DNA from 2 places in the Paenibacillus sp. GCM10028914 genome. Region 2 is predicted to be linked to the other one. Evidence: riboswitches for the same ligand, from Rfam matches in the RefSeq annotation. Region 2 holds a riboswitch; the other holds the start of a gene.
What was found. A riboswitch is a leader RNA that binds a small molecule or an ion and turns the genes downstream of it on or off. The one in region 2 is predicted to bind thiamine pyrophosphate.

Region 1 (5,726 bases), on a different contig from region 2:
GATATTTTCTTTTTCAGCCGGCAATTCAAGCAGTATACCGGGAAGAGTCCTTCTGAGGTTCGTTAAAGTAATCTAGTAAGGTGATTCATGGTAAACTAGATAGGGTAATGATGGTGATAAATAAAAATAGAGAGGGGGGTGCCGGCAATGAGCCAAAGAAGAAGAATGCGCAGCTTGATTTGCAGTCGTGGTGGTTGCGGCATTTTTAGAAATCGGTTACGTCGGTTTAAGAGTGCCAATCCCGAACAGAATTTGTGGTTCTAATAAATCATACACATAACAGCACCTTCGTTATTTCCCGGAAGGAACAAACCGGCGAAATGGCGGGGTGCTTTTTAGCATATAGCATATCGATTGATCCAGGGATGAAAGGGAGAACAGAATTGGAAACGTTTAAGAAATTAACAGGTGAACTAGCGCTTGTGACTGGAGCTTCAAGTGGTTTTGGACTACTGATCTGTCTGGAACTTGCGGCCAAGGGGTATAACGTGGCAGCAGCAATGCGAAGACCTGAGGCTGCGGGAGAACTGCTGAGTTCTGCCAAGGAAGCGGGATTGGAATCTCGGATTCATATTATGAAGGTGGATGTATGCGAGCACGAGCTTATTAAGAACGCCATGCTTGAGATTGATCATCGCTGGGGTAGACTGGATCTGCTTGTAAACAATGCAGGTGAAGCCGTGGGGGGATTCGTGGAAGAGGTCCCGCTTGAGGCATGGAGGAAGCAGATGGATGTGAATTTTTTCGGAACGGTAGCTGTCACACAGCTTGCCTTGCCAATCATGCGTAAAACTCCGAAATCCAAAATCATATTTATGAGCAGCATTAGCGGCGTAGTCGGGTTTCCGGGGTACGGACCATACGCTTCTTCTAAGTTTGCCATTGAGGGTCTCGCAGAATGTCTTTCGCTTGAGCTTCAGCCGCTCGGAATGGATGTGGTGCTCATTGAACCAGGTGCATATGGCACGCCGATTTGGAGCAAAGGGTTCAGTGATATTAAAGCCAAGGAGGGATCTCCTTATTATTCGATGTTAAACCGTGTCCTCCGGTTCTCTCAAAAAACGGCTGAAAAAAGTGGAGATCCTAGAGAAGTTGCACGACTGGTAGGGGAAATCGCTAGAAGCGCTTCCCCCAAGTTCAGATACAGACTACCTTTTGGCACCCGAATGACGATTGCAGCCAAGATGATGCTACCTTACCGCTTCTTTCGTCGCATTGTTTTAAATACGTTAAGTAAGAATCCCTGATGCTAGGAGCGATGATCTGATGATTCATGCAGTAGTCCGAGAAGTTCACCCATCTTTACCTTGTCTCCGATCTTTAGATCACCGCGTGGAGTGAAGGTTCCGTTCTCCGTGAGCAAGACGACGGTAGAACCGAACTCGAAGTAAGCAAGATCATCGCCGTTCCGCCACTCAGTTACGGTCTCGTCAACATATTTAATGCTGCTGACATTCATAGCACCAACTTTAACGACGGCTACTTCACCATGTTCATGTGTGATGTAGGTGATGAGTCTTTCGTTACGGCTAAGTACGGAGCGAATATGGGTCATGGCAAAATCATTTACCGGATATACCTTGCCACGAAGATGCTCACTTTCTGCTTTCTTTCCAGTTACAGGAGAATGAATCCGGTGGTAATCGGTTGGACTAAGATAGAGTACAAATACATACCCGTGAATGTAATTCTGCATGCGCGGGGAGTTAGCGAGCAGATCAGCAATCGTGTAATCCTGATTCTTGACGTTCAGAATGGTACCCGCATGAATAGGCCCCATACCGGTTATAACACCATCAACAGGGCTGGTCATGGCACTTGCTGTTTCGTCGATCGGCCGCATGCCCATCTTTAAACGACGGGAAAAAAATTCGTTCAGTGAACGGTATTCGTTTATTTCTTTTTCCGCTTCATGTACAGGGATTTGATATATTCGTGTAAACGTTGGTATGAGATAACGGCTCAATCGGCTATGGGAAAAACGTCCCATTATATGGGATATCCACTTGCGGGAAGAGAGTTCTGTCATTAATCTAAGTAATTGTTTAGCCATGTGATTCTCCTTTGCCTTGCCTAACAATAGGCGGAATTAAATGCATCCGCACTCTGCATTATATTGACATAGAACAAGGGGTAAATCAATATAAAGGGGATTATTGAAAAATAGGGTCTTGCAAATTCTGGATTACTTGGTGTATTTTAAAGTCAGCTTAAAACCGAATATGGAATACGGGGGCTTGAGTGAATCAGGCTGAGACTGCAGATATCATCCCGCTGCTGACCGTTAATCTGAACTGGGTAATGCCAGCGTAGAGAATATCCGACCCTGACTAAGGGCTTGTTTTCCGTCTGCGCATATTTCCAGACGGTTTTTTGTCGTGTTTATCAATCGTATTTTAGATAGGAGAGGGGAAATTATGATGGAATCAAGTATTCAAGGTAAGGTGAAGAGACCTGTTAGTAAGGGACTGCGGCTTAGTGATATTTTGGTTACGGTTCTGGTCTCACTCGTATTAGGTGTGGTGTACCATTTCTGGGGATCGGTATATAACCTGTTTAAGCCATTGTTTTTTGAAGCAGATGAGTTGTTGTACGGTATGTGGTTTGCAGCAGCTACGCTCGCATTTCTCCTCATTCGAAAGCCGGGGGTTGCGCTTATAGCAGAGCTTGCAGCGGCTCATGTGGAGGTATTATTCGGCAGTGGATGGGGACTGAACCTGCTATTGTACGGAATTATTCAAGGTCTTGGAGCAGAGCTCGTATTTGCAGCTTTCCGGTATAGAAAGTATACGGTATCGATCGTTGCTCTAGCTGGTGCAATGTCTGCGGTTGGTTCCATGCTGATGGATTTTTATTTAGCTTATACGGACGATTATGCATGGTGGCTGTTTGTTGCAAAGTATAGCATGCGTGTACTGAGTGGTGCTGTAATTGCAGGTTTCTTAATGTTCGCCTTGGCTAAGGCCTTAGAACGGACAGGGGTCACTTCACTGCTCCGTCCTGCTTCAGCTAAGGATTATGAAGCTTTGGACGATCCTAAACATGTGTGAGAATATAGCTGATCAGCATAAGGCGTCCGGTAGCGAGATGTCATATGCACTGTTTGTGGAAGACTTACGATTGAAATTTCCGGGAGAAGACAAGCTGATGTTCAAGGACATATCGTTTTCTGCGAAAAAAGGAGAGAAGGTTCTTCTTCTCGGCCCAAGCGGATGCGGTAAATCAACCCTTCTCCAGGTGCTCAGCGGTATGATTCCGAACGCTATAGAAGTGCCGATGAAATGCTCAGACCAGCGAATCCCATCGTCATGGGCGTATGTCTTTCAAGATCCGGATACCCAGTTTTGTATGCCTTATGTGGATGAAGAATTGGCCTTTGTGTTAGAAAACTTGGGGGTTCCACAAGCCGATATGGTAGACCGAATGACTGAAGCGTTGCAGTCAGTTGGGCTGGCACTTCAGGATATACATATGCCAATCAGTCATCTTTCTCAAGGGATGAAACAAAGACTAGCACTTGCTTCTGCCCTACTTCTTCAGCCGGAGGTGTTGTTTCTGGATGAACCTTCGGCGCTGCTGGATCCAGAAGGACGGGAACAGATATGGGAGACAGTGAAGTCTGTATCGGATGGGCGAACGTTAATCATTGTGGAGCACCGGATTGAGGAAATGGCGGACTATGTTGATCGGGTCGTGCTGTTCGGACCGGATGGTGTGATTTTGGGTGAGGGGAATCCTGAATTCGTGTTTACGGCATTCCAGAGGGAACTGAAGGAATACGGCATTTGGTATCCGGGTGTGTGGGATGACTATGCCAGATCAACAAATGGAAGAGAGACATTTCGTATGCTTGCTCCAGAAGCGTTCGGTAAAGTAAATGGAGTGTATAGTTATGCGGATCTTGCTGGGAAAACGGGGTCTTTAAATGAAGGTAAAAGAATGGTTTCTCCGGAATCTGAAGGTTCTGGCCCGATCATAGAACTAAATGGTGTTACCGTGCTTAGAAAACAGAGGGCTACTGTAGAGCTAGCTCAAGCTGCTGTGTATCCAGGGGAATTCATTGCAGTAACCGGTCCAAATGGAGCGGGAAAAAGCACTTTGCTGCTTGGCTTGATGGGATTACTTCCGATCGAAGGTGAATACCGTCTTGGTGGTGATCTTGTCTATTCAGGGAAGAAGAGGAAAGAGCGGAAGCTTAGGGAGCAGATGCTGCGCCGAATCGGTTTTGTGTTCCAAAACCCTGAACTGCAATTCGTTACAGAGCGTGCATTAGATGAAGTGGCCTATTCGCTTCTCGTGGATGGAGTAATTCAGGAGCAGGCAGAACAGGCTGCGCGTGAATCGCTTAAGCGTTTTGGACTCGGTGGGCTAGAGTATCGTCATCCTTATCAACTGTCCACTGGGCAAAAACGCAGATTAAGCGTAGCGACCGCCATGGCGCGTCAGCCGGAGGTTCTGTTACTCGATGAGCCTACGTTTGGACAGGATGCTCGGAATACGTTTGCGATTTTGGAAATGTGTGAAGAACTGCGGCAGGCAGGGACAGCCATCTTGATGGTGACTCATGAAATGAATATTGCGGAAGCTGCGGCTACGCATATATGGGAAGTCCGGTCTGGCTGCGTCGTTTCGCAGCAGACTTCATCCAGACTGACGACCGGCTTTGCCGGGAATCGTAGTGATGAGACACAAGATAAACGCCAGTTGATTCTTCCGGGGGTGAGTCGATGAACTTTTGGAAGCCTGAGCGGTTAACCTGGCTACATCGTGCGAATCCTGTCGTAAAGCTAGGGGTTCTAATGGGATTATTCTTAATGACGGTCCTCACGCATGATATTGATTTTGTCATGTACCAAGCTGTAATCTTCACCGTGTGTTTGTTGGTATTAAGCGGTATTAAACCGTGGAGAATGTTGCTATTCTCTCTTCCGTTCTTGATTGCGTTTATCTCATCCTCCTCTTCGATGATGCTGTTTGGGCGGGGGGAGGCCATATGGTGGGAATGGGGCTTGTTTCGTGTGTCGGAAGAAAGTTTTTATCGAGGATTGCATCTTGGATTTAAGGGAATTACATTTGCAGCTGAAGGTCTTCTGTTTGTTACCACAACGTCCTCGGTGGATCTATTCTATGGATTGATGCAAAAACTAAAGCTTGCTCCTAAGTATGCCTACAGCTTTATGGCTTCGATTCGATTATTACCGATGGTGTGGGAGGAATATCTGGTTCGGCGGCAGGCCCTTAAGGTTCGTGGAGTTCGCCCAATACGTGGCGTTAAAGGTGTTGTGAACCGTGCCGGAATGTATGCTGTTCCATTGCTTGCACAGAGTATCCGAAGGGCCCACCGGGTAGCGGCCGCCATGGAAGCAAAACAGTTTAATGGAGAGTCTGGCAAGACGAGAACCTACTATTATAAGTCACGTTTCACCATATATGATGTTCTGATTGTTGTTCTGCTGGCAGGAGCGGCTGCTGCAGCTTATGTAATTGCGATCCTATACCCTTGGTTTGGGATTGGGGATGTGCGATTTGATTGATTTTAGGAACAGATGATGCTAAACTGCTTGTAAATACTTTCCTGCTACCGTATAAAGCGGAGCTTACCGAGATCTCGGTGGGCTCCGCTTTTTTTTGTATCTATGGTGCGAAATAGTGGGGAATATGTCTATTTTACTAGAAGGAGTGATAGGAATATAATACCAAATTATTAAAATTTATGATAATATAGT
Region 2 (5,726 bases):
CCTTCGTTCTCAATCTTACCGTCTTTAAGAGCTACGATATAATCGGAATAGCAAGATGCAAAGTTAATATCATGGATAACAATAACAATCGTTTTATTCAGATCGGCTACTAGCTTTCTAAGAATCTTCATAATTTGAACAGAGTGTTTCATATCCAGGTTATTCAGCGGTTCATCTAGCAAAATATACTCTGTATTCTGAGCAATGACCATAGCAATATAGGCACGCTGTGTTTGACCACCACTAAGCTGGTGCAGATATTTGTGCTGCATGTCTTCAAGTTCCATATAACGGATCGCTTCATCGACATACTTCTCATCTTCAGCCGTCAATCTACCTTGAGAATATGGAAACCGTCCGAAGGAGACCAGCTCTCTAACCGTCAGACGAAGACTGATGTGGTTAGATTGTTTCAAGATCGAAATCTTCTTAGCCAGATCGCCGCTCTTCCACTCACTGACTTCCTTACCTTCAATCATGATTTCTCCACTGTCTTTAGATACGAGTCTGCTGACCATGGACAAAAGACTACTCTTACCAGCGCCGTTTGGTCCGATAAAGGATGTAATCTTACCTTTAGGTATTGTAACTGACACACTATCCACAACTTTTTTACCATTGTAAGCTTTAGATACATTAGTAACCTGGATCATGATTTACTCTCCTTTAATAGCAGATAGATGAAGTACACACCGCCGACAAAGTTAATAATGACACTTAGCGTAGTTGAGAAGGTAAACACTCGTTCAACGATCAGTTGTCCTCCGACCAGAGCAATGATACTGATTAGAACCGAGCCTGTAATTAAGTAAGAATGTCGATATGTCTTTAAGAATTCATACGATACATTCACGACTAGAAGTCCGAGGAATGTAATCGGTCCGACAAGCGCTGTAGCCACCGCGATAAGAACAGCTACAATAATCAGCAATCTCTTTACAACAAAATCATAGTTCACACCAAGATTGATTGCCTGCTCACGCCCTAGAGCCAGTACATTAAGGTATTTAAAGAACCTTGCGAAATAGATCAATGTTAACCCTACAACAATAAAAGAAATAAGTAACAGCTCGGTCTTTACATTGTTGAAGCTGGCAAACATTTTATCAGATACAAACTGAAACTCATTCGGATCAATCAGTACTTCCATAAATGAAGACATACTTGAGAACAATGATCCGAAAATCATGCCGACTAACAGAAGAAAGAAAATGCTATTTCCTTCCCTTCGAAACAGAATCTTGTACAAGACTCCAGAGAAGAGAATCATACCGCCGACATTGATAAGAAAATTAAGGTTGCCAAGCTCATACATTGCAAATGAACCAAAGGCGAAAATAACAAAGGTCTGTATTAGTACATATAAGGAATCAAGTCCCATGACACTTGGTGTTAATATCCGGTTGTTAGTAATCGTTTGAAACACCGTGGTAGATAATGCTATTGAACCGCCAGTTAATACGATTGCAAGCACTTTTTTGATTCTTCTCGGAAACGCGTAGTCCCAACTACCTCCAAGATCTATAAATAGGAAGAGGGCTATCAGGATAAGCGCCGCCGCGGCCAACAGACCGGTTTTGGCTTTATAAGTCATATGCCTTTCTCCTCATCAATAAGTAAATGAATATACCGCTTCCGATTACTCCCACGGTTAAGCTGATCGGAATTTCGTAGGGATAGATGATAATTCGGCCGATAATGTCACAAAAGAGAACAAATCCGGCCCCCAGCAGTGCGGTATGCGAAAGGCTTTTTTTCAAGTGATCCCCCAAGTAAAGACTCACGATGTTCGGTATGATCAGTCCTAGGAAAGGTATCATACCTACAGTCAGAACGACTGAAGCAGTTACCAGAGCCACAATAATCAAACCGATGTTTACCACTCTTCTGTATTTCAATCCCAGATTTGTTGCAAATTCCTCACCCATGCCTGCCACTGTAAATTTATTGGCGAACAAATAGGCAAGAACGACCAGTGGAACACTTATGTACATCAGTTCATACTGCCCCTTGATGATCATTGAAAAGTCACCTTGTAACCAGGCAGACATGTTCTGAATAAGATCATATTTATAGGCGAAAAATGTAGCGATTGAGCTAATAATATTCCCGAACATCAATCCAACCAGCGGGATAAACACCGCATCTTTGAATTTAATTTTGTCCAGTATCTTCATAAAGACAAGCGTACCAGCAAAAGCAAAGAGAAATGCGACTAGCATCTTGATGAGCGGCCCTGTGGTTGAAAACACCAGCATGGAGACCAGAATCCCAAGTCTTGCGGAATCCATCGTTCCTGCCGTCGTCGGCGAAACGAATTTATTCCGGCTAAGCTGCTGCATAATCAATCCGCAAATACTCATGCTGACTCCAGCCAGAATTAAACTGATAAGTCTCGGTACACGACTGACTAGAAAAATATGCTGTTGTTGCTCAGTCATCCTGAACAGATCAAGTGGTGAAATGTCCTTTACTCCAATAAATAAGGAGATGAAGGATAATACTATAACTGCTGCGATCAAGTATCTTTTCTTCATAGCTCTTCCTTCTATGCAGGTATGCAGTTACCGGTAAATTCCGGTTCGTTAAGTTGATATCATTCTCAATGAGATTGATTATCATTTGCGATCTGTAATGAATTATATCATCCCATTCTCAACCCATCAAGTATAATTGAGAATCAAAATCAATTAAATTTCTCAAAAATTTAATATATGTTCATCATTTGTTCACATTATTAAGTTTCGTTCATGTAAACATCACATGATTATCATTTTCCTTCATATACTAACCGTCGTTATTGTTTTAACTTTCGAAAAATCGATTAATTAAACTTGACAATGAACTCTGTAATATAATAACATACTTACAGATAGTTTTTTTATAACTTTTTGTAAGTTGCTAGTGTTGTTTTACTGTCCGATGACTGATCGTACACATAGCAGCCATCAATGTATTACGACAGATTTTTTAGAAATCTTATATCTAAGTAAGCAACCAAAACTATGAACTCTAGGAGGAATTTCATCATGTCAACAGATTTCAGCACTGCCCTTAAAAACCGTCGTTCAATTTATGCGATCAGTAAAGACTCCGTTATTTCAGATGAACGCATTCAAGATCTTGTAAATGAAGCGGTAAAACATACTCCATCTGCTTTCAACTCCCAAAGTGCTCGGGTAGTTGTGCTTCTAGGAGAACAACATGATAAACTATGGAACCTGACTGAAGGTATTCTTAAGGAAGTTGTTGGCGGTAGCGAAGAGCAATTCGCTTCTACAGCTCAAAAAATGGCCGGCTTCCGTGCAGGCTACGGAACAGTTCTATTCTTCGAAGACAGCAGTGTCGTTGCTAACTTGCAAGAGAACTTCGCACTTTACGCTGATAACTTCCCGATCTGGTCCCTTCAATCTTCAGGTATGCTTCAGTTTGTGGTATGGACAGCTCTTGAGGCTGAAGGTCTTGGTGCTTCCCTGCAGCACTATAACCCACTGATTGATGAGAAGGTTAGAAATGAATGGAATCTGCCTGAAAGCTGGAAATTGCTCGCTCAAATGCCTTTCGGTAAGCCAACAGCAGAGCCAGGCGAGAAAGAATTCCAGCCGCTTGAAAACCGTGTAAAAGTATTTAAATAATCTCTTACCTCAAACGGGTGTCCTAAAAGCCATATCATGGCTAGTAGGGCACCCGTTTTTCATATTTTGATTGGAGGCTGCCCTTGCTGTTGTCGCTACGCTCCGGTAAGAAATGTAAGAAATCATTGAAATATAATAGCCTGGACGTTACAATAACACGAGAATGAAGGTCCTGTTACCAATCGCATACAATTTCGAGCTAACTAGGGGTGCCTTGTGCTGAGAGACGTAATGATCGTCAACCCTTACTACCCGATCTAGGTCATACTAGCGTGGGGAAGTGGAGCTTTGTGTTTATTTCCTATGAGCATAAAACTGCACTTCTTACCCGGAGTGCAGTTTTTTATTTTCATATAATACAAGGAGGTTTTAATTTTATGAGCCATCTCACTTGCGGAACCAGCCGAATAGTAGGCTGCCGATTCTCCGTATTTCCAATGACTGATCGATTCGTAGAGGTTATTACGGAAGCACTGGAGTCCGTCAATACCGACAAGGTTTGGATTCATACCGATGATTTATGTACATGTGTCAGAGGACGAGCAGAGCATGTATTCGACGTGACTCGTGCGATATTCGCCCATACAGCTGGAACGGGTGTTCATACGGTATTTAACGGAACTTTCTCGATTGGCTGCCCAGGTGACAGCAAAGGGGATGTATTCATGTCAGAAGATGATGTTCGCATGAATGAAAGTCTTGCTGAAAAAGCTAACATTGAAACAGCCAGTCACTTCTCACTTTATCCGTTAGGCACAGACAATTATATGGACATCATATATCAAGAAGTGGAACGTGCTAAATCCAAAGGGACATTAACACAGGGCATTCACTACTCCAGCCGACTGGACGGCACTTTATCAGCGGTATTTGAAACCCTGGAAGATGCTTTTACTCATGCGATACAAACAGAAAGAAGCCATCTGGTGATGACTGCTGTTGTTTCGGCTAATAGTCCTTCTCCAAAGTCAATTTGAACTTCCTGCACTTCGTTATTGAATAATCTTAAACATCGACTATCTTCTATAATATACTCCCTCGACCGAGACATAGGTCGAGGGAGTGTATCCATTTCTCATCTAGCCGATTGGACTAGACCCAAACTGCAAGAATGATTACAAGCAGAATGAAGAGTACCAATACGACACCAACTGGGTTGCCCCATCCACCGCCACATACTTCGCTCATGAAGATCCCTCCTGAGTTTTAATATCGTGTGATCTAATCACAATACTAATGTATTTAGGATGAGGCTGATCTGTAACGGCTCTTATCCCTCCATGATACTTACTCTTCGTAACCAATCAAATGCGGACCACCATATGGCTCTAAAATTCTTTCGGCTAGCTCCAATAATTGCTCCTGGTTATTGTAGCGGTAGAACAACGCCATTGACTTCTCCAATGCATCTGCTGTACTCGCATCATACACAGACAGAAATCGAAATAACGATTTTCCTTCTCCAATCCACTGACGATTGGCTCTGAGCATGAATTCACACAGTAGCACAGTCATCTTTTGAGCGATGAACCAGCTTTCTACAGCCTTAGTTGAACCTCTTAAATCCATCATCAATTCGGTAATTACATAACGATTAACGTCAATATCAAAAGAAGTGAGCGGCAATGGTCCGAGATCCAGATCATTCTTCGCTTCTTCCCTAATTTTGTTTCCAATGGAACTTGTGCGTAATACCTTTCCTTCGGCAATAATTCTTTGCAAGGTCGGATTTCCAGCTAGCACACCTGCATCGAATTGCTCACGATACTCTGATGAAGCTATGAAGAATAATTCAACGACCCAACCATAAGCCTCCACCGTCTTACGACTTAAATCTTCTGAGCCCTCTCCATCTATAACCACAATATCGAGATCTGAGTGCTCGTTATGCTCTCCTCTACCTGCACTTCCTCCTAACACGGCTAACGTGCAATCCGGATAATCGCGAAATATCAATTGCCTAGCTGCAGCAAACGGTTCAGTCCTCACTTTACGTTCCCCCATTGTTAAACTTCATCAAGCCTATAAAAACGGGCTCAAATTATTAAATTCAGCAAAACCCCAAACGTACCTGAAACATATGTTAAATAA

Region 1: linked by a shared signal. The riboswitch ahead of ACFQV5_RS05095 (ECF transporter S component) and the one ahead of ACFQV5_RS12325 (YkoF family thiamine/hydroxymethylpyrimidine-binding protein) in region 2 are both predicted to bind thiamine pyrophosphate.

The regions. Positions count from the first base shown of each region.
Region 1 is NZ_JBHTFO010000006.1:85,591-91,316, forward strand. It holds gene ACFQV5_RS05080 (AraC family transcriptional regulator) at 1-66, shown strand, start outside; gene ACFQV5_RS05085 (SDR family oxidoreductase) at 366-1,247, shown strand; gene asd (archaetidylserine decarboxylase) at 1,250-2,053, opposite strand; TPP riboswitch at 2,220-2,333, shown strand; gene ACFQV5_RS05095 (ECF transporter S component) at 2,421-3,050, shown strand; gene ACFQV5_RS05100 (ABC transporter ATP-binding protein) at 3,088-4,731, shown strand; gene ACFQV5_RS05105 (energy-coupling factor transporter transmembrane component T family protein) at 4,728-5,534, shown strand.
Region 2 is NZ_JBHTFO010000013.1:67,365-73,090, reverse strand. It holds gene ACFQV5_RS12345 (iron ABC transporter ATP-binding protein) at 1-653, opposite strand, end outside; gene ACFQV5_RS12340 (iron chelate uptake ABC transporter family permease subunit) at 650-1,594, opposite strand; gene ACFQV5_RS12335 (ABC transporter permease) at 1,584-2,537, opposite strand; gene ACFQV5_RS12330 (nitroreductase family protein) at 3,030-3,635, shown strand; TPP riboswitch at 3,831-3,931, shown strand; gene ACFQV5_RS12325 (YkoF family thiamine/hydroxymethylpyrimidine-binding protein) at 4,013-4,612, shown strand; gene ACFQV5_RS12320 (sporulation protein YjcZ) at 4,728-4,823, opposite strand; gene ACFQV5_RS12315 (nucleotidyltransferase domain-containing protein) at 4,923-5,624, opposite strand.